Regions from separate parts of the Arthrobacter monumenti genome, predicted to be linked through region 1. Evidence: predicted binding sites of a transcription regulator. Region 1 holds the regulator's gene; the other holds the start of a gene.
What was found. Region 1 encodes LexA, which represses DNA repair genes until DNA is damaged. Its sites were predicted from a motif close to TCGAACANNTGTTCGA; they were not measured.

Region 1 (11,242 bases):
CGTCGTTCCCATACTGATGTACTGTTTCACCCTCCGGGCCCAAGTCCCTGCCAGACCACTGGCGGTTAGCGGAATCGGTCATGCCCCCGGCGCCGGCCAATGCTTCGGCAATATGTGGAGGCAGTTTTCCTTCCGGCACTCAGCGGGCCTGCTGCTGGCCTGGCCGGCCAGCGATATCGAGGGCCTGTGGGAGGGTGAAGGCGCCCGAGTACAACGCTTTGCCCACGATGGCTCCTTCAAGGCCTTCGGAGACGAGTTCCCGCAGGGAAGCTATGTCGTCGAGTGTGGCAATGCCACCGGAGGCGACGACGGGCTTGTCGGTCCTGGTAAGCACTTCGCGCAGTAATTCAACGTTTGGGCCGCGAAGCGTACCGTCCTTCGTTACATCCGTGACGACATAGCGCGAGCATCCGGCCGTGTCCAGGCGCTGGAGCACTTCCCAAAGATCGCCACCTTCCCTGGTCCAGCCCCTTGCAGCAAGCGTTGTTCCCCGCACGTCCAGTCCCACAGCGATCGCGTCACCGTGCTTGTCTATTACCCGGGCAGTCCACTCCGGATTTTCAAGCGCCGCAGTACCGAGGTTGACCCGGCGTGCCCCTAGCTTGAGCGCCGCCTCGAGTGAATCGTCATCGCGGATTCCTCCGGACAGTTCAACTTTGATGTCCAGCTGGCCGACGACGCTGCTGAGGAGGTCCAGATTGGATCCGCGACCGAAGGCAGCGTCAAGATCCACAAGATGGACCCATTCTGCTCCGTCATTCTGCCAAGCCAGGGCGGCATCCAGCGGCGATCCGTAACTGGTTTCGCTGCCCGCTTCGCCTTGGACCAGCCGCACGGCCTGACCGTCGGCGACGTCGACCGCCGGCAACAGTTCCAAGACTGGTGATTGATTGACGTTGTTCATACTATTCATGCTCAACTTTCGTTGCTGGAGGAAAATACCGCGGGCCAGGTGTTGCTCAACCGGGAAGCGTCAGGAGCCAGCCCGCAGCAACAGCCATACCGGCAAGAACCCAGAAGCTGACGACCAGGGCCGTTGGCCGCTCCTGGCGGCGGAACGATATGGCACCTCCGGCGAGCAGCCCGGCCAGACCCATCAGCGCCACTGTCCACATATGATCGTTCCCTCCTAGAGTGACTTGATCCAGTTACGCAGCAGTGCTGATCCCGCGTCACCAGATTTTTCCGGATGGAACTGCGTGGCTGACAGCGGACCGTTCTCGACGGCGGCGATAAACGGCGCACCGTGTTCAGCCCAGGTGACCATCGGAGCCTTCATCCGTGGTTGGTTAACGTCGAATTCCCACTTCTGAACGGCATAGGAATGGACGAAGTAGAAGCGCTCATCTTCGATGCCTGCGAACAATCGCGTTCCGCCCGGCACTTGGACCGTGTTCCACCCCATGTGCGGAACGACGTCGGCTGGAAGCCGTTCAACGACTCCCGGCCACTCCCCCATACCCGGCTCGCGGCTCTCATGCTCGGCACTTTCATCGAACAAGATCTGCAATCCAACGCAAATGCCGAGAACTGGACGGCCGCCAGCGACCCTGCGTCCAATCAGACGGGGTCCATCAACGGCCTTCAATTCCTTCATTACTGTGGCGAAGGCCCCGACACCGGGCACCACGAGCCCGTCGGCCTCGAGAACTTTGACCGGATCGGCCGTAAGACTGACATTCGCACCGGCCCGTTCAAGAGCGCGCACCGCTGAGTGCACATTGCCCGATCCATAGTCCAGAACGACGACGCTGGGCAGGCTCTCGTTCGGCGACGCGCTCACAGACTGCCCTTTGTCGATGGGACTCCTTCAACACGCGGATCCGGCTCCACGGCTGCCCGCAGTGCACGCGCGAACGCTTTGAACTGGGATTCAACAATGTGGTGTGGATCGCGGCCAGCTGTGACATTCATATGCAGGCAGATTCTGGCGTGCAGGGTCATGGCCTCAAATATGTGACGTGTCAGCGAACCAGTGAAATGCCCACCGATGAGATGGTACTCCTGGCCGGCCGGCTCTCCTGAATGAACCAGGTATGGTCTACCGGAGACGTCGACGACGGCGTGTGCCAACGCTTCGTCGAGGGGAACGGTGGCTTCCCCGAACCGCCGGATGCCGCGTTTGTTCCCGAGCGCCTGATGCAGCGCTTCGCCAATAGTGATCGCCACGTCCTCCACAGTATGGTGGACATCGATGTGCGTATCTCCATGCGCTTCAACCACGAGGTCCATCAGGGAGTGTTTCGCCAGCGCAGTAAGCATGTGGTCGTAGAACGGCACCGTAGTCTCGATCCGCGACGAGCCTGTTCCATCAAGGTCCAGCTCCACCACGACCGACGACTCGCTGGTTTTCCGTTCGAGGCGTGCCGTTCGTTTGGCGCCGGCTGTTGGCTCTGAACTCATCTGGTCGTTCCTTCATTTGATCTTCATTTCGACAGCAGGGTCGATGCTGGTTGGCCTGGTTCCAATTCGGACAATTCCCGGATCCCGCCCCTAACAGTCTAAGAGCGGTTGGCTACAGAAGCTTCCGGAGTGATTCAAGGAACCGTGTGGTTTCCGCTTCAGTTCCGGCACTAACCCTGAGATAACCCGGAATGCCCACATCGCGGATAAGGACACCATCGTCCAACAGGCCCTGCCAGACTCGGGACGGATTCTCTATCCCGCCGAAGAACACGAAATTCGAATCCGATGGGGCTGGCGCCAGTCCCATGTGCTCCAGTTCCTCGACGATCCGGTCCCGCTGGAGCTTGATGTCCTCAACATTTGCCAACAACGACGGCGCGTTGGCCAGCGCGGCCAGAGCTGTCGCCTGGGTTATGGCAGAGAGGTGGTACGGGAGACGCACCAGCCGCAGGGCATCCGAAATTTCCGGCGCTGCAGCCAAGTAACCGAGCCTGGCTCCGGCGAGGGCAAAAGCTTTGCTCATGGTGCGCGACACGATTAGCCGTTCACGTCCCGGAAGCAGTGCCAGCGCACTCGGCGTGCCAGTATGAGCGAATTCTTCATAGGCTTCATCGACAATGACGATCGAATTGGCCGCGTTGCCGGCTTCGTAGACTGCCTCAACTACGTCGGGGGCCAGAGCGGTGCCGGTCGGATTATTCGGTGAGCAGAGAATGACGATGTTGGGCCGGGTCTCCAGCACCTGTTTTGCTGCACTCTCCGCCGTCAGGGAAAAGTCGCTGGTTCGCTCGCCTGCAATGTACTGGGTCCCGGTAGCACTGGCAAGGAGTGGATACATGGAGTAAGTAGGAGGGAAGCTCATCAATGTACGGCCAGGACCGCCGAAGGCCTGGAGAATCTGCTGAAGCACTTCGTTGGAACCGTTTGCTGCCCACAGATTCTCTTCCGATAATCCATGGCCCAAATATGCTGCCAATGATCGGCGCAACGCCGTGAATTCCCGGTCTGGATAGCGGTTGATCCCGCTCACAGCCTCGGACACCGCATTCACTATGGCTTGGTGAACCGCTGGCGGCACCTCGTGCGTGTTTTCGTTGACGTTCAACATGATGGGAACGTCAATCTGCGGAGCGCCGTATGGCTTCAAACCCTGCAAGTCTTCCCGCAACGGCAGCTTACTGAGGCGGTGGAGCTGTTCATTCACCCTGTCAGCTTATGCTCGTGACCGCAGCCGGTGACAATTCAGTGGCGTAATAGTGATAACGCACACCGTGGACTGTTGCGGCCAGTACCGCGGAACCGGCGTTCTCCTAATCCACGGTGGGCAAGAAGAGCTGCTGACCGACCTGGATGACGGAAGTCTCGAGATCATTCACGGCCATGATGGATTGAACCACATCCCGGGTATCACGGCCGTCCGCTATCACTTCAGCGACCTTCCATACCGTGTCACCCGGCCTGACCGTGTAACTGACATTGGATGTCGCACTCAACGAACCCTCTGTACTTGCCGTGGCCGGTGAATTGAATAGTCCAAGCGTTGTCACCAGCAATGCGGCCAACAGCATCAGTGGAAGCCCGAGGAACAACAGGCGGCCGCGCCTGGTCAACCGTAACGGGGAACATCCGGCTGCAACTTGAGCTGACATGATTTCCAACCTTCCTAGCGTTTACTCAAACTCGAACGTGCGTTCGAGTTATCTTCTTCTTGTTTTAGCACGTATCGACGAACAATGTCGAGACTCGCTAGAACAAATGTTTGAAATTCCCGATCGGCTGGCTTAGCGTTGACACCAGAGTTGATCGCTGAAAACAGTGCATCAGCCACCACCGACAGTTTTCGTCGGCGACAGGAAAATAGGACCGCATGGGCGGTTGGCAGTGGTCGGATTGTTCGATGAAAGGACCGGAACGATGGTGGAACAAGGAGCGGAAGGCTCTGGGGCATCGGAGAAGCCCGTGCGCACCAAAGTGGTCAAGCACCGGCCGACCAAGGGGCTCACCGTTAGGCAGAAGAAGATCCTGGAAACGGTTCAGCGTTCGGTAAGTTCCAAGGGCTATCCGCCTTCCATGCGCGAAATCGGTGACACTGTAGGCCTCGCGAGCCTTTCCAGCGTGACCCACCAGTTGTCCCAGCTCGAACGGCTGGGATACATCCGCCGTGATCCAAAGCGGCCGCGCGCCATGGAGGTTCTCATTCCCTTGACTTTGGGGGAAGAGGCCTTGGCCGTTAAAGGTGCCGGTACACCATCACGTCCCCGGAATTCCCAGGGCACGTCTATTTCAGAGTTCACGACCTCCACCGATACGGCAATGGTTCCACTGGTCGGCCGCATCGCCGCCGGCGGGCCGATCCTTGCCGATCAGGCTGTGGAAGATGTCATGCCCCTCCCCCGTCAATTGGTCGGTCAGGGTGAACTGTTTATGCTTCGCGTCTCAGGCGATTCAATGATCGATGCTGCAATCTGCGACGGGGACTGGGTCGTGGTTCGTCGTCAGAACACTGCTGAAAACGGCGATTTTGTCGCTGCGCTACTCGATGACGAGGCCACGGTTAAAACCTTCCGCCAACGCGACGGACATACTTGGCTCCTGCCCCAGAACACGCGGTATGAACCGATCCTCGGCGACCATGCCACAGTCATGGGCAAGGTCGTATCCGTGCTGCGCAGCGTCTAGCAGCGCACCTGAGTCGCGGAGTCCAGCGGGACAGTACCCCCTGGACTCCATCGCGTAGTGGTCAAGCGTCGATCCTGGCAAGGCGGTCGAGCGCGGACAATACCGTCCCGCGGTCAGTGGTCGCCCAGAACGGTGGCAGTGCTGCCCGTAGAAAACCACCATACCGGGCAGTGGCCAGACGCGAATCCAGTACCGCCACCACACCGCGGTCGGTACTCGACCGGATGAGACGTCCTGCCCCTTGCGCCAGCCGAATGGCAGCGTGGGTTGCCGAGACGCTCATGAATCCATTCCCTCCGGCACGGGCAGCAGCGCGTGACCGGGCGGTCATCATTGGGTCGTCCGGACGGGGAAACGGTATCCGGTCAATCACCACGAGGCGACAGGAATTCCCTGGCACGTCGACGCCTTGCCACAGCGACATTGTGCCAAACAGACAACTGTCCGGTTGCTCACCAAACTGGCGCACCAACGAAGACATGGACGATTCGCCTTGGCAGAGTATTTCCAAGTCGAGCCGGTCCCGCATCGCTTCGGCGGCCTCTTCGGCCGCACGGCGGGATGAAAACAGCCCTAAAGTGCCGCCATTGGAGGCTTTCAAAAGCGCCTCGAGTTCATCGAGTTGTTCGCCTGAAGACCCACGTTCGGGTTTCGGCAGATGGGCTGCGACGTAGAGCATCCCCTGCTTCGGATAATCGAAGGGACTGCCGACGTCGATCCCGGTCCACGAGGGAGCGCCGTCACCGAGCAATCCCAGGGACCCAGCCACCGGTTCAAAGGCTGAGCCGATGGCAAGTGTGGCCGACGTCAGGATTACCGTATGGTCCTCGAACAGTCCTTCCCTCAGCCGGCCGGCGACTGACAGTGGAGCTACGTGCAAAGTTACCGGCTGTGATTCGTCAGCGATACTTGGAGCTTGTGCCGGGAACGCGTTTGGCCTCGAAGCCCAGATAACCTCTCCCGATTCCCGGGAGGCAACCATCCGCTCACACAGTTCGAGAATCACCAGCAGCCTCGATCGGGCCATTTGACGTCCACCGTCGGCGGCATTCGAACTATCTGACTTCGAATCCGACAAAGCAGTACGGGCCGCCTCCCGCACCTGGTTCAATGCTGCGGCTTGCTCCTCGTTGAGTCCGCCCGGCATTAGACCTGTTGGCGTCCCCAGGGTGGCACCCTCGAGGTTCGCTGCGGCCGAATTCAATGCCTCGCCACTGACCGCCGTGTGCTTACGGGCGCTGGAAGCGGCTGCATGGATCATTGCCACAGAGATCTCACCAGATACGGCGCCGGTGACGCGGTCCTGCAGTTCATGGGCCTCGTCGATAACCACGACGTCGTATTCAGGCAGGACTGCCAACCCTTCGAATGCACTAATGGCAAGCATGGCATGGTTGGTGATAACGATGTCGGCCTCGGCCCCCCGGGCACGGGCCAGTTCGCTGAAACAAATATCCGCCAGTGGGCACTTATTCGCTCCCAGACACTCCAGCGCACTGACAGATACTTGCTTCCATGCCCTGTCGCTGACACCGGGTGTCAGATCGTCGCGGTCACCGGTTTCGGTTTCCTCCGCCCACTCGCGAAGTCTGACGACTTCGCGGCCAAGCGCCGATGTCGGTCCTGTCTGTGTATCACCATTGACGCCGCCGGCAGGTGGATGCGGTGCGCTGGCGTCTTCACCCAGTTGGAACAGTGCCGCTTCCGGTGCGTCTTCTGAAGGAAATCCGCCCTCGAGCTTGTGCTTGCAGACATAGTTACCTCGTCCTTTGACCAAGGCGACGTCGACTTCCCGCTCGAGCTGCGGTGTGATCGCTTCGAGCAGCCGGGGGAGGTCTCTCCCCACGATTTGAGCCTGCAGCGCAAGCGTCGCCGTCGAGACGACTGCAGGTTTGTCGCTGTGTATGGCGTGGGCAATCAGCGGCACCAGGTAGGCGAGGGATTTGCCGGTGCCGGTTCCGGCCTGGACCAGCAGATGTCTTCCACTATCGATCGCTTCTGCCACCTGGCTGGCCATTTCATGTTGACCGGTCCGGTTCTGCCCACCCATAGCGGAGACCGCTGTGTCGAGAAGCTGAATGGATTTATGCGCGGCTTCCTCTGTTTCAGCCATGCGTGACGAACGGCTCCAGCTCTGCCGCCAGGGCCTCCCGCACCAGAACCTCGAGGCGGGTTCCTTCCTCCATGTGCTCTGTCGCCAGGATTTCGGAATCCTGCTCATGCAGCCGGTTCACCAAGTCGCCACGCTGGTATGGAATCATCAGTTCCAGCTTCACAGAGGGACGGGGAATTCCATCGCTGATGGCCAGCAGCAGGTTCTGGATGCCTTCTCCGGTGCGCGCGGAAACGACGACATGGTTCGGTTCACGCCGGCGCAACCGGTCGACCACGATAGGATCAGCAGCGTCGGCCTTGTTCAACACAATGATTTCCGGAATCCTGCGTGCCTCAACCTCGGCCAGAACCTCACGGACAGCGGCTATCTGCCCTTCCGGATCCGGATGCGATACATCCACCACATGCAGGATCAAATCCGCATCAGCCACCTCCTCCAGCGTTGACCGGAATGCTTCGATCAGCTGGGTGGGCAGGGAACGGACAAATCCTACGGTGTCTGAAAGCGTGTAGCCGATTCCGTCCGCGGTTTCGGCCTTGCGAACAGTGGGGTCCAGAGTCGCAAAAAGAGCGTTCTCCACCAGGGCACCGGCATCCGTCAGCCTGTTCAACAATGACGATTTTCCCGCGTTGGTGTATCCGGCGATGGCCACTGACGGAACCGAATGACGACGGCGGTTGGCTCGCTTCGTATCCCTGGCCGGCTTCATGGCAGCGATCTCCCGGCGAAGGCGCGCCATCCGGGTCCTGATTCTGCGGCGGTCCAGCTCAATCTTTGTCTCGCCTGGTCCCCTCGACCCGATACCCCCGCCTGCGACACCGACACGTCCACCGGCCTGCCGCGACAGCGATTCGCCCCAGCCGCGCAACCGTGGCAACAGATATTCAAGCTGGGCGAGCTCCACCTGCGCCTTGCCCTCGCGCGACTTCGCGTGCTGGGCGAAAATATCGAGAATGAGGGCAGTCCGGTCAATGACCTTGACCTTGACGATGTCCTCCAGACCGCGCCGCTGCGACGGAGCGAGCTCACTGTCGACGATGACAGTGTCCGCTTCCGTGGCCACAACGATGTCCTTGAGCTCCTGGGCTTTGCCTGAACCAAGGAAGGTGCCCGGATCCGGCTTCAGCCTGCGCTGGATGAGTCCATCCATCACCTCGGAACCAGCGGTCGCCGCCAAGGACGAAAGTTCACGCAGAGAGTTTTCCGCTCCTTGGAGCGTGCCCTCCGTCCAAAGTCCCGCCAGGACGACTTTTTCAAGCCGCAGTTGCCGGTATTCGACTTCGGTAACGTCTTCGAGTTCAGTTGATAGTCCGGCGACCCGGCGCAAGGCACGGCGCTCGGCCAGTTCCTGCTGATCGCCGTCGAAATCGCCATGCTCCTGGCTCTGGTCAGCTATCGCCTGCGCCTGATAACCATCCCGCGATGTGGTCTGCTGCTTTCCGGTGGCCGCGGTGTTGTTTTCCGTCGAAGCCGGGCCGGCATCCTTGGACAGGATGCGGTCGATTACCGCTTGGATCTCTTCCCGGCTCAGGTCCGGATCGGGTGTTTGCGGATGAGGGCGATTAGTGGTCATGTTCTCCTTCGAAACTTTCTACCCTTATTCTAATCCCCAAGACCCTCGCGCCAGTAGCAGCTTTTGGAGTCGGTGGATAAGTAAGGCCGGCATAAATACCGCGGCGGCAGTTCTGCGGATAGTGTTTGCGACTATGGGGTCTGATCATTACTTCAGCGCACAGCCTTCTGGTGAGGAGTCGCGCCGGCCGCTGCGGGTGGTTCTCGCCGGTGCCAGCAGGGACTTGAACACCGCGGGTGGAATTTTTAGTCCCGGCCGAATCGATCAAGGAACTGCTGTCCTGCTCAACTCCGTACCAGCCCCTCCTCCTTCCGGCAACCTGCTGGACATCGGATGTGGTTGGGGGCCGATCGCGCTCACCATGGGTTTGAATTCTCCAGACTCACGCGTGTACGCAGTGGACGTTAACGAGCGGTCCCTGGGCCTAACCCGGGATAATGCCGCGGCACTGGAACTTACCAATGTAACGGTCGCAAAGCCGGAGGACATCGACCCGGAACTTCGCTTCGACACGATCTGGTCCAATCCCCCGATCCGGGTAGGCAAAGCAGAACTTCACTCGCTGCTGAAGCTGTGGATTAACCGCCTTGCGGCCGGCGGCACGGCCTGGCTGGTCGTACAACGCAACCTTGGGTCGGATTCGCTGCAAAAATGGATGGCCGGGGAATTTGGACCAGGTTTCCAAGTCACCCGGGCACACAGCTCCCAGGGGTTCCGCATCCTGCGGATTTGGCGCGATACCACGCAGCCGTAGGTCGCCCCGGTATCGTCTCTATGGACTAAACAAGCGTCCCATTGGCCACCAGGACAGCGGGGCCGCCCAGGAGTATGTGTTCCCGGCCGTCGTCCGCCGTGAAGAAATTCACCGAAACGACGCCGCCCGGCACTTGGACAGCCCAGTTGTCCGGTGCACCGGCGCCCGCCCAGAAACGGATAGCCACAGCCGCGGCACAGGCACCGGTCCCGCAGGACTGGGTCTCGCCCACGCCGCGTTCATGAACCCGCATTGAGATCACACCAACCCCGTCGGTCACGAGCGGGTCCGCGGGCAGCACGAACTCGACATTCGTTCCGTCCGGAGGCGTCGGATCAACTATGGGCGCATGATGAAGATCCGCGGTCCGCAGCTCATCCGCATGCGCCAGCGCCACTACCGTATGTGGATTCCCCATATTCACTGACAATGCCGGCCGGACGACCTGCAAGCCACCGGCTTCTACAAGGGAATCCGTTCCCTGATTAGCGGCTTCAACCGGGAAGATAAAGTCCCACGGCCCCATATCGACGGCGTAACCCTCCGCCTCACGCTTGACGGCCTTCGGCCCGCCGCGGGTGCCGATGAGGAGGACTTCTCCCTCCGGCAGGTGGACAAGCCCCTGATCAATGAGGAAGTGCACGAATACGCGAACACCATTGCCGCACATCTCAACCGCGGAACCATCCGAATTGCGATAGTCCATAAACCATTCGGCATCGCCGGCAGTCTCGAGCAATGCCCTGCCTTCCGGTAGATTGCGGGAATGTATGGCGCGGACCAGGCCGTCGCCACCGACGCCCTGGTGACGGTCGCAGATCCTGACCACTGCAGCTTCATCGATGGCATACTTGCCATCCGGGTCGGCCACCAGGACAAAATCATTGCCGGTTCCGTGTCCCTTGCTGAAGGGCAGCCCCGCCAATGACCCGAGGGAACCCTCACTCATATTTCCGCTCATTCCTCCACAGTACTGGTTATGGATTCGAGAGCCTTCCCCACGAGATCCGGGTCCATCCACGGCAACCATTCGATTCTCGGGTCCCCCCGGAACCAGGTCAGCTGACGGCGGGCAAACTTGCGGGTGGCTGCAATTGTGGCAGCGGCCGCTTCCTCGACAGTCATCGTCCCGTCGATGACCTGCAGGAACTGGGCGTAACCGAGTGCGCGCGCGGCAGTCTTCCCGCTACGGAGTCCACGCCCCTCCAGTATCCGCACTTCCTCTTCCAACCCGGACTCCACCATCCGGTGGACGCGTTGGGCGAGCCGCTCCTTCAATTCCTCCCGGTCCACCTCAAGCCCGAGCTGCACAGCAGGTTGGAAGTACTCACGCCGGGGCATGTATGAGCTGAATTGCCGACCGGTCAGCCGGTACACCTCCAACGCGCGCACAATCCTTCGCGCATCCGTCAACCGTTCTGCCGAAATGGGGTCCACTTCGTGCAACTGCTCAAGGAGTGGACCCACCCCTGCTTGTTCAAGCTCCTGCTCGAGACCGGCACGGATGGCTGGATCGGTACCAGGAAACTCCAAGATATCCAGTGCCGCCCGGACATAGAGACCGGACCCACCCACCAGAATTGGCACGTTGCCGCGGCTACGGATGTTCTGAATGGCAACCCTCGCCTGATGCTGGAAGGCAGAGACACTCGCCTCCTCGGACACATCCAGAATGTCGAAAAGATGATGCGGTACATCCTTCCGCTCCTCGATG
Region 2 (11,242 bases), on a different contig from region 1:
GCAGCGCGGCTACCTGCCTGTCCTGGGCAAGACGCAGAAGCACCCCGTTATTACCCTGATCGCGGGCGTGCTGGTGCTGGGCGGAACGCTGGCGATGACTCCCCTGCTGCAGACGAACCTGTTGGGCGATTCCGGGCAGAACAGTTTCGGCATCACGCAGGCATTGCCGCCGGGGACAAGTCTGGAGACGACGTCGGAAGCGGCCGCGGATGTGGAGGATGTTCTCGCCGAGACCACCGGCATCAGAGAGGTGCAGGTGACGATCGGCAACGCCACCGGCGGATTTGCCGCCCAGGTTTCCGGTGGCGCCTCGGAGGCGAATTTCACCGTCATCACCGATCCGGAAGCAGACCAGCCTGCATTGCAGGACAGGGTCCGGCAGAACCTGGAGAATGAGGTCCCCGGCGATATCACCGTGTCCGCGGCGCGGGGTGGCTTCGGCACGGCAAGCAATATCGACGTCGACATCACCGCCTCCAACGCCGACGACCTGCGCGCGGCGACAGACGCCGTCGTCGACTCTGTCACCGGAGTCGATGGGGCAGGCGAGATCAGCAGCAATTTGTCCTCCTCGCAGCCGGTGGTGCAGGTGAACGTGGACCGCGCCGCTGCCGCCGAAGCCGGCCTGAACGAGGAGCAGATTTCCGGGCTGCTCGCTTCCACCGTCAGTCCGCTGCCCGCCGGAACGGTGCGCATCGAGACCGATAACTATCCGGTGCTGATCGGCGAGGGACGCGAATTCGACAGTGTCGACGAACTCCGGAACCTCCAGCTGCCCACCGCCTCCGGTCCGATCGCCCTGACCAGCGTCGCCGAGGTCCGGGAAGTCGAAATCCCGACCACCATCACAAGTTCCGACGGCCAACGCACCGCACGTGTATCGATCACTCCAGCCAACGACAACCTGGGTGCACTCAGCACGGAAATCCAGGAACGCGTGGATTCGGCGGACCTGCCGGCGGGGACGACGGCGACACTGGGCGGTGCGACGACGGAACAGGCGGAGTCGTTCGCACAACTGGGCCTGGCGCTGCTCGCCGCCGTCGCGATTGTCTACGTGATCATGGTGGCCACCTTCAAGTCGCTCGCGCAGCCGCTGATTCTGCTCGTGTCGGTGCCTTTCGCCGCGACGGGTGCCATCGCGCTGCTGCTGGTGACCCAGGTTCCGCTCGGGCTGCCCTCGCTGATCGGCATGCTGATGCTCGTCGGGATTGTCGTCACCAACGCGATTGTGCTGATCGACCTGATCAACCAGTACCGTCGGCCACACGATGGCTCACCGGGGATGTCCGTCGCGGACGCGATCACCCATGGCGCCCGGCAGCGTCTGCGGCCGATCCTGATGACTGCGCTGGCGACGATTTTCGCGCTGACACCCATGGCGTTGGGCCTGACGGGCGAGGGTGGTTTCATCTCGCAGCCGCTGGCTATCGTCGTCGTGGGCGGGCTGATTTCCTCAACCGCGCTGACGCTGATCCTGGTTCCGGTGTTGTACCGGCTGCTGGAGGGGCGGCGTGAACGGCGGGCTCTGGAGCGGGCCGAGCGCGAGGGGGACTCTGACGGCGACCATCGCGGGGGTGCCGACGGCGGCAGTCACCACCGCGGGCGCCATGCCTCCGTTTCGGATCCGGACGCTCCGGCTACGTCCTGATCGTGCGGTTCGGTCCGCTTTCGGGTGGCTCCCGCCGGCGGCAACGAAAATTCGCTCCTTCCTCACGAATTATTAAAGCCGCCTCACGGGAGCCAACCCCTTCAGCTACGCTCTCAGGATGGACGTAACCGTATCCCCCGCGATGGCTGGCATCACGGCGGGACGAGTTGCCTTGTCCGATGCACGCAGCCGCAGAACCTGGTTTGTGGATGTGGCTCCGTTCGAACTTGGTATCAGTCCAGTGACGCAGGACGAGTATGCCGGAATCACTGGTGAATGGCCAGGAGCTGCGCGCGGGGAACGGTTACCGGTCGACGGTGTGTCGTGGTGGGATGCGACCCGGTTCTGCAACGCTCTATCCGAGCAGGCCGGCTTTGTCTCCGTCTACCGCATAATTGGCGACGACGTCGTATGGGATGTTTCGGCAAATGGCTACCGGTTGCCGACGGAGGCTGAATGGGAGTATGCCTGCAGGGCAGGAACGACGGGACCACGCTATGGTGACCTCGACTCAATAGGCTGGTATCGCCACAACTCGGACGAGCGGCCACATCAAGTCGGCGGTAAGAGGCCAAATGAGTGGGGCCTGCATGACCTGTTGGGTAACGTTTGGGAATGGTGCTGGGACTTCTCCGATACCGAACGGTACGGTACCTATAGGGTGATGCGCGGCGGTGGATGGTTCGACGAGCATTGGAGTTGCCGGGCGTCCGTACGGCGCGGCAGCTACCCCGGTCTTCGCATCGACGATCTCGGATTCCGCGTTGCCCGGGGACCATTGAACACTGAGCCCGAGGGGAGTTCCGCATGAGCAGCAACGGATTCGCGGACTTCGAGGAAAGCTCCGGGAGCGGCGGCTCCTCCCGGATTGAGGTGGGCGTACGGAGTGCCCTTCCCGGCGACATCCAGGCGATCAATTCAGTCGACGAGCTAAGTGGACGAGCCCCTGGAGACGCTTCTGCTCTTGAAGCGGCGGTGGCCGATCCGAACCGGCACATCGTCGTTGCGGAAGCTGGCGGCTCCGTCGTCGGATGGGGAAAGACCCATTACTGGGACTACGCGGATGATCCCGCACCCGCTGGGCACTATCTTGGAGGAGTGACTGTCCTGCCGGCATGGCGACGAAGCGGGATCGGCACCGCGCTGACTGAAGCGCGCCTGCAGTGGATCTGGCAACGCAGTGCTGATGCTTGGTATGTAGTAAATGCCGGGAACCTCAGCTCCATTGCGCTACACCGAAAATGGAACTTTGTAGAGGCAGCCCGTGCATCGAAGTTCCACACGACTACGTTCACTGGCGGAACCGGGCTCCTGATGCGGGCACCGCGCGTATAGAACCGGTTGGTGTGGGTAGCTTTCGACGGCGGTGGCTTCCGCGGGCGGCCCCCGTGGTCGTTCGCCTGTTGTTCGTCTTCGGCTGGCTTCCGCCGGGTGGCTCCCGTCGGGTGGCTTCCGCCGGCGGCAACGAAAATTCGCTCGTTCCTCACGAATTATTAAAGCCGCCTCACGGAAACCAACCCTTTGGTGATGGACCGTTCGCTGCTAATGGATAGGTATATGCCACCTCGTTGGCCACAACATGGAACCAATGGCCGACACATCAACTTTTCGTTATCGTTTCGTGATATGTATCCATCCAGATATTCGAATACTGTCGGTGGTGGGTCGTAGCGTTGGTGACATGGACAACGCAGCAGGTTTCAGCACCGGATCCGGCACCGCCGCCGGCTCCGCTGCTGCTGCGCTGGCTCGTTCGACGGCCGGTACTCATTCGACAGCCGCATCCCGCGCCGCCGCTGGTTCTGCTGTGGTGGAGGGCATGGCTGATGAGTTGCGGGTGCTCTCGCATCAGGCGGCTGCGGGCACCGCGGGCGTGGTGGAGGCTGGTGAGGCGGCGTTGTTCGCGCACCGGGTGGAGGAACTCTCCCGCACCGTGGAGCATTTGCAGGTCGTCGCGGCCGGCCGGCTCGAACAAGTCCGCTCCGACGCCGAATCCGAGGGTAAGACCACGTCTTGGGTGAGTGCGGATGGGAAGGTGCAGCAGGAATACCGGCACACCGCCGACTACCTCCGCGCCGCGTTGCGGATCGGCCGCAGCGAAGCGGCTAAACGCGTCCGCCTCGCCGCGACCCTGCTGCCGACGACGGGGATGACGGGGGCACCGGTTCCGCCGGTGCATGAACATTTGGCGGAGGCGATGGCCGACGGGGACGTCTCCACCAAAGCCGCCACGGCCGTGACCATGGCCCTGCGGAAGGCCAAACCGTTGGCTGACCCGGTGACGTTGGCGCGGATGGAGGAGTCGTTGACGGCGACCGCCGCGGAACAGGACCCCGACTTCGTCAATATCGCCGCGGCCCGGTGGATGAACCACATCGACCAGGACGGCGCCGAACCATCCGAGGAAGTGCTGCGGCACCGGCAGGGGATCTTCACCCGCACCAAACGGGCCGGGCTGCATCATTTGGAGATCTTCGCCACCGACGACCAATACGAACATCTCATCACCACGGTCAATACCGCCGCGAATCCGCGTGCCCGCGGCTGCGGCATCGAGGACCCCGACCCAGCAGATGTCAGCCGGGCCGACGAAGATGAAGCCAGTGCTGATGCGGGTGTGGTGGATGGCCGGTCGCGGCCACAGAAACTGCTCGATGGTCTCGTCGCCGCCTGCAAAGCCGCCCTCGCCGCCGGTGGGATGCCTGCCACGGGTGGGCACCGTCCGCAGGTAATGGCCGTAATCGACTACCAGGACCTGATCAACGACCTCGACCTTGACTCCGGCACGGGTTCGTACACATACACGGGTCCGGTCACCGCGCAGAACATCCGCAAACTCGCCTGCGACGCGGAGATCATGCCCGTGATCCTCAGCAGCGAGGGCCGGATCCTCGACGCCGGACCCGGCCAACGCCTCTTCCCGCCACACCTGCGCAAAGCACTCATCGCACGCGACGGCGGCTGCGCGTTCCCCGGCTGCTACATGCCCGCCTCCTGGTGCGAAGCACACCACATCGACTACTGGTCCAAAAACGGTGCCACCAGCACAGACAACGGTGTTCTGGCATGCTCGTTCCACCACCACCTGATACACAAAGAAAAATGGCGGATCCACGTCGAAAACGGGGTCCCCTGGTTCATCCCACCCCAATACGTCGACCCCTACCAAAAACCACTACGGAACCACTACTTCGACCGGAAACCCCACACAACCGGCCACCACCAAACGAGTCTCCCACTACCAGCCACAGGGTAGAACCATGCCCACACCCATGCCCCGAGTGTCTGCTGAAATCGACCCCTCCATGGCATGGCTGGGACTCGAGAACCTTGCTTTAATGAGCGTCGAGAATTTCGCGGACTTCCTCGTTGGTGGTTTGCGTGAACTTCTCGTAGGCGGAGCCAACCGAGCCCAGGTCGTCGGTTGCCCAGGTACAAACGACGTCGTCGGCCAGCTCCTGCAATTCTGCGCAAGTCTGCCGGGCACCTACGGGGATGGCGGCAACCAACCGTCCGGGCGAGTAGCGGCGGGCGACAATCAATGCGGCCTTCATCGTCGAACCGGTAGCGAGCCCGTCATCGACGATGATCACCGCACGTCCGATGAGGTCAACAGGCGGACGGCCGCTGCGGTACGTTTCTTCCCTTCGCAGGAGTTCTTCTCGTTCCGTTGTGGCGACCGTGTCGAAAGCGCCACCGGGCTTATCGACTCCCGGCAATTGCTCCAACACGGTATCGTTTCGCACTACTTCAACGGTGTCGGCCAGCAGGGCAAGCGCTCCCATTGCCAGTTCCGGATGCGCCGGAACACCAATCTTGCGTACGACCAGGACATCGAGTTCGGCGCCCAATTCCTCCGCCACTACGGCCGCTACCGGCAGACCGCCGCGGGGAAGGGCGAGGACCAGCGGACGCCCTTCCGTGGGCCGATCGGGTGCTTCTTCAGCCAATGTCTGCTTCACGTCGGCGGCAAGGGCCTGGCCAGCCTCCTGCCGGTCCCGATAACGTTGCTTCATTGTTCTGCACCCTCTTTTGCACCTTGCAGGATCCTTCTACCCCGGCCGCATACGTCAACTCTTCGGCTTGGAGGGCTTGACCGCCGGGTCTCGGATCAGTTTCTGGTTCACGAATTCGTCCATGCCGTACTTTGCTTCAGCAGTTGCGGGGGGATCCACGGTCGAATACGGAGTCATATCTTCACCGTACCCGGTAATAAGGGTACTTTGTATAGAAAAGAACGTCATTTCAGGAGGATGCAATGAACCAGGAATCGGGCAAGAAAGTCGACGACGATGGCGCCACGGACTCCAAGGGCACGAAGGACTCCGGTGGCACAATCCCCAATCCAAAGGACGGCGTCGGCGCAACGTCGACCGACGAGGCGAACACCTTCGAGGAAGAGGAAGATCCCGAACACGGACCGGACGATGCCAAGGACAGGCGGGACGGCGACGGCGGCAGCTAAGCCAAATCATGTGGATCGGCTGGATTGAGCTTGATCTGCTGCTTGGGGATGTCCATTCCCTGAAGGGGAAACGCTCCATCGTCCGGCCGCTGGTCAGCGATGTCAAGCGCAAATATTCAGTTTCCGCCGCGGAGGTGGATGCCCAGGCCCTGTATCGCCGCACCGTGATCGGGGCCGGGCTGGTCGCTGACAGCCGGGCTCACGTCGTCGAAGTCCTCGATGCGGTGGAACAGTTTGTGGCATACCGTCCGGAGCTCGAACTTTTGAGTGCACGACGCCGGATTGTCTCCAACGATGACGATTAGGGGCGGGAACATATTCGGCGATGGCCGAGTTGTACCAGTAGATGCAAATGCATATATATGGATTTCGGCACTAAGCTTGGCCCTGGGGCACTTACACCGACGCCCACATTGCTCACAGGCGATGCAAATACCCCAACGTTCCGACAGCCGAGAAAGGACTTCCCATGCAGATCGGTATCTTCACCGTCGGAGACGTGACGCCTGATCCTACCAACGACACCGCGCCGACCGAACATGAGCGTATCAAGGCGATGGTGACAATCGCCAAGCACGCCGAGGACGTTGGACTGGACGTCTTTGCCACCGGCGAGCACCACAATCCGCCGTTCGTCCCGAGTTCGCCGACGACGATGCTCGGCTACATTGCCGCACAGACCGAGCGGCTCATCCTCTCGACATCTACGACGCTGATCACCACGAACGACCCGGTGAAAATTGCAGAGGATTTCGCCATGCTCCAGCACCTCGCCGACGGCCGGGTCGACGTCATGATGGGCCGCGGCAATACTCCCCCGGTCTATCCCTGGTTCGGCAAGGACATCCAAAAGGGCATCGAGCTCGCGGTGGAGAATTACCACCTGCTGCGCCGGCTCTGGGATGAGGAAGTAGTGAACTGGCAGGGGCAGTACCGCACGCCGCTACAAGGCTTCGTTTCTACACCCCGCCCGCTCGATGATCTCCCTCCGTTTGTCTGGCACGGCTCGATCCGCAGTCCGCAGATCGCCGAGCAGGCCGCATACTACGGCGACGGATTCTTCGCCAACAACATTTTCTGGCCGAAGGAGCACTACATCCAGCTCATCCGGCTCTACCGGGAGCGCTACGAACACTACGGACACGGCTCGGCGGATCAGGCCATTGTCGGCCTCGGCGGTCAGGTGTTTATGCGCAGGAATTCACAGGACGCAGTGAACGAATTCCGCCCCTACTTCGATAACGCACCCGTCTATGGTCACGGCCCCTCGCTGGAGGACTTCACCTCACAGACGCCGCTTACCGTCGGCAGCCCGCAGGAAGTTATCGACAAGACGCTGACCTTCCGGGAGTACTTCGGCGACTACCAGCGCCAGCTCTTCCTGGTGGACCATGCCGGCCTGCCGCTGAAGACAGTGCTTGAACAGCTGGACCTCCTGGGCTCCGAGGTCGTGCCGACCTTGCGGAAGGAATTCGAGGCCCGCAAGCCGGCACATGTTCCGGAGGCCCCAACATTCGAGAGCAGGAAGGCGGAGCGTGAGAAGCAGCAACAGTCCCTCAACTAGTTCTGACCACGCAGTTGGTACCGCGCATATCCGCGCGGCCACCGACGCCTGGGAGTCGTTGTTCCGTGCACAGGTGTCGGTGATGCGGCTGCTCCAGGCCGATGCGGCGTTCCGGAATCTGAACATGCGCGAGTACGATGTCTTGTTCAATCTCTCCCGTTGCCCCACCGGCTGGCTCCGGCTCAACGACTTGAACGCGCTGCTCTTGATGAGCCAGCCAAGCCTGAGCCGGATGGTCGACCGGCTTGAAGCGCGCGGTCTGCTGGACCGCAAGCAGGCGCCGGAGGATCACCGCGGCGTGCTGATTGGCTTGACCCAGGAAGGCGCCGAGTTGCAGAAGACCATCGGACGCGAACACGTGCGCAGCATCGGCCGGATAGTCGGTGGAGCTTTGAGCCCGGAGGAACTCACCCAGCTCCAAGCGCTGACGATGAAGCTACGTGCGAGTATCCGGTGACTATCGCAATTGGGTGAGCTTGCCGGCGTCGTCCATGGGCAGTTCATTGACTGTCGCGGTGACGCGGACCTCCTGCAACTGCAGCCTGCCGCCGACGGTGGAAAGGAACGCAGTGTCGGAGGCGTCGCGGCCTGTGGTGATGCGAAGCATTGACTCCCGCGGGGCGAGACCGGTGGCATCGATGACGTGCCAGACGCCGTCGACATAAGCCTCGACCACAGCATGAAAGTCCATTGGGCTGAGCCCGGGGGCGTACACCGCGGCCAGCCGGGCAGGGACGTCTTTGGCACGCAGCAGCGAGATGACCAGATGGGCATAGTCGCGGCAAACGCCCTGGCGGCCCAGGAATGTCTCGACCGCGCCGTCGGTGGGCCGTGAAGAACCCGCGACGTAGCTCAGCTCCCGGTTCACCCACTGGCGCACAGCAACAAGCAGGTCCATACCCTGCATGTCGCCGAACTCTGCAAAGGAGACGGGCAGCAATCGGTCCGATTCGCAGTAGCGGCTCGGCCGGACGTACCGGATCAGATCCATTTCGTCGATGGGTTCGGCCCGTTCGGTGCCGGCGATCTCAGCGCTGTAGTCCACGACCACTTTCGCGGGCTGTTCCAGCGTGATCGTGTGCATCCGGCCACTATGTAGATCAGCGATTTCGTGCATCGTCGCGGGCAGGCCGTCGACTGTGACATTAAGCGTTTCGTCGAAGGAATGGAATCCTTTGTTCCCGGCAGCCGCCACAGCCATCGCAATAGACGTATTGTGTGTGGTGGTGAAGGCCAGGTGGGCCGAAACGACGCGTTCCATCGGCAATGTGCTCCTTGGGGTGCGGTGTTGGATGTGGACGGTTCCGTGGACTGTTCCGGAAACGGCTGAATCCATTGCCCAGCCTACCCGCCTATGCTGAGAGGAACCGAACAGGAGATCCGCGTGAAATCTTTCCGCCCCGGCGATATTCCGGATTTGACCGGCCGACGTGTGATTGTCACCGGCGCCAACAGCGGCCTCGGGCTGCAAACCAGCCTGGCTTTGGCCGCCAAAGGTGCGGCCGTGACGTTGGCCTGCCGGAACATGGACCGCGGCACCCGTGCGTTGGAACATGTCCGCGAAGCAACGGAGTCCACCGTCTGCGATGCGCGTGAGCTGGACCTGGCCAGTCTGGATTCCGTCCGGTCCTTCGCCGAGGGATGGGAAGGGCCGCTGGACATTCTGGTCAACAACGCCGGCGTGATGGCCACTCCCCTGACCCGCACCGAGGACGGATTCGAGCAGCAGCTGGGCATCAACCACCTGGGTCATTTCGCCCTCGGCGGGCTGTTGCTGGAGAACCTTCGCCAGGCAGGCAGCGCGCGGGTTGTGGCCGTGTCGAGCTTGGCGCACAAGCGCGGATCGATTGATTTCTCCGATCTGAACAGCGAGAGCCGCTACCGTCGGTGGGGTGCCTATGGCCAAAGCAAGATTGCCAATTTGTACTACACCGTCGAGTTCAGCAAGCGTCTGCAGGCCCGCGGCGAGGACATTACCGCCGTCGCCGCGCATCCGGGTTTGGCCAGCACCAGATTGTTTGCCAACACCGGCGGCTTCCGTCCCGCAGCGGACGTCATGGCCGGATTCGTCCGGTTGATGGGCCAGTCGGATTCGGCCGGCGCACTGCCCATTCTCTACGCCGCCACCGCTCCGGAAGTCGAGGGCGGGGATTTTTACGGGCCCGACGGCGTTGGCGAGCGGCGCGGGAATGTGGCCTTGGTCGCTCCGGTACAGCAGGTACTGGACGAGGAAACCGGGCGCCGGCTGTGGGAAAAGAGCGAAGAACTCACCGGCGTGAGGTATCCGGACCTCGCGGCGGTCTGAAGTCCCTAGCGGACTAGCCTAGTCCGCGTATTGTTGCGACGGCGGCGATCACTGCATCGGCCGCCGCATCCAGCTCCGCGGTGGTGACGGTGGAGGTAAAGCTGAACCGTACTGCGGTCTGTGCGACTGACGGCTCGATTCCCATCGCCGTGAGCACGGGCGAGGGTTCGTCCGAACCCGCCGCGCACGCGGAACCACTGGAGCACACGACCCCCAGACGCTCCAACTCCAGCAGCACTGATTCCCCGCTCGTGCCCGGAAAGCAGAACGAAGCGATGGAGGGCAGCCGGTTGTTCCGGTGACCGGTCAGCATCGCGCCATCGACGCCGTCGAGCACGTGCTGGATGAACCGGTCCCGCAGCTCAGTGACTGATCCGGCGGTTTGTATGCGTTGCTCCTCCGCCAGACTCAACGCGGTGGCGAGCGCGACAGCTCCGGCAACGTTCTCGGTGCCGGACCGGAGCCCCCGCTGTTGTCCGCCGCCGTGGATGAGCGGTTCCGTGTGCAGCCTGCCGCGCAGGTACAGGGCGCCGCATCCCTTCGGCGCGCCGAGTTTATGCCCGGACAGGCTCAGCGCATCGACACCTAGATCCTTGACGTTCAGTGGTTCCCAACCGGCGGCCTGCACCGCATCGGTGTGGAATGGAACCCCGTATTCCTTTGCGAGCCGCGCGATCCCCGCGATCGACTGGACGGTTCCGACCTCGTTATTGGCGTACATGATGGTGCACAGTGTCGCGCCCTCGGCGAGCGCCTGGCGGAGGATGTCCAGTTTCACCAGCCCGTCGACGTCGACCTCGACCCTGGTGACGCGGAAGCCGTGGTGGCGGACGAGGTACCCGCATGACTCCTCCACCGCGGGGTGTTCGATACTGCTGGTCACGATGTGACGGGGGCCGGGGTTCGCCAGCGCGATTCCTTTGACTGCCTGGTTGTCCGCCTCGGTGCCGCCGGAGGTGAAAGTTACTTCGCCCGGCCGGCAGCCCAGTATGCGCGCCACCCGTCCGCGGGCGGTCTCGAGCGCCGCTGCCGCGGATTCGCCGACAGTGTGGTGGCTCGATGGGTTGCCGAAGTCTCCGGTCAGGTAGGGCCACATGGCCTCGAGCGCTTCGCGGCGGACCGGTGTCGTGGCGGCGGCATCCAGATAGAGCATGGCCGGTCCTAACCCAGAGCGCCCATGGCTGGGTCCGCCGGGTGGGGTTCGACGTCGATATCCAGTCCCAGGTCGAGCGCCCGGACGCTGTGGGTCAGCGCGCC

Region 2: the regulator LexA is predicted to act here: its motif matches at 3,284-3,299, upstream of ACX80B_RS02240 (HNH endonuclease signature motif containing protein).

Annotation. Positions count from the first base shown of each region.
Region 1 covers NZ_JBTNCY010000014.1:29,655-40,896, reverse strand. Annotated here, with positions in the region: gene ACX80B_RS17165 (SseB family protein) at 1-139, opposite strand, end outside; gene priA (bifunctional 1-(5-phosphoribosyl)-5-((5-phosphoribosylamino)methylideneamino)imidazole-4-carboxamide isomerase/phosphoribosylanthranilate isomerase PriA) at 140-904, opposite strand; gene ACX80B_RS17155 (hypothetical protein) at 960-1,115, opposite strand; gene hisH (imidazole glycerol phosphate synthase subunit HisH) at 1,130-1,783, opposite strand; gene hisB (imidazoleglycerol-phosphate dehydratase HisB) at 1,780-2,403, opposite strand; gene ACX80B_RS17140 (histidinol-phosphate transaminase) at 2,516-3,610, opposite strand; gene ACX80B_RS17135 (LysM peptidoglycan-binding domain-containing protein) at 3,717-4,055, opposite strand; gene lexA (transcriptional repressor LexA) at 4,321-5,085, shown strand; gene ACX80B_RS17125 (ATP-dependent DNA helicase) at 5,147-7,198, opposite strand; gene hflX (GTPase HflX) at 7,191-8,774, opposite strand; gene ACX80B_RS17115 (class I SAM-dependent methyltransferase) at 8,908-9,528, shown strand; gene dapF (diaminopimelate epimerase) at 9,554-10,489, opposite strand; gene miaA (tRNA (adenosine(37)-N6)-dimethylallyltransferase MiaA) at 10,486-11,242, opposite strand, start outside.
Region 2 covers NZ_JBTNCY010000001.1:463,589-474,830, forward strand. Annotated here, with positions in the region: gene ACX80B_RS02225 (efflux RND transporter permease subunit) at 1-1,651, shown strand, start outside; gene ACX80B_RS02230 (formylglycine-generating enzyme family protein) at 1,770-2,462, shown strand; gene ACX80B_RS02235 (GNAT family N-acetyltransferase) at 2,459-2,986, shown strand; gene ACX80B_RS02240 (HNH endonuclease signature motif containing protein) at 3,333-4,907, shown strand; gene ACX80B_RS02245 (phosphoribosyltransferase) at 4,987-5,667, opposite strand; gene ACX80B_RS02250 (hypothetical protein) at 5,910-6,116, shown strand; gene ACX80B_RS02255 (DUF503 domain-containing protein) at 6,125-6,421, shown strand; gene ACX80B_RS02260 (LLM class flavin-dependent oxidoreductase) at 6,586-7,680, shown strand; gene ACX80B_RS02265 (MarR family winged helix-turn-helix transcriptional regulator) at 7,652-8,137, shown strand; gene ACX80B_RS02270 (transglutaminase-like domain-containing protein) at 8,138-8,941, opposite strand; gene ACX80B_RS02275 (oxidoreductase) at 9,065-9,985, shown strand; gene ACX80B_RS02280 (cysteine desulfurase family protein) at 9,999-11,138, opposite strand; gene nadC (carboxylating nicotinate-nucleotide diphosphorylase) at 11,147-11,242, opposite strand, start outside.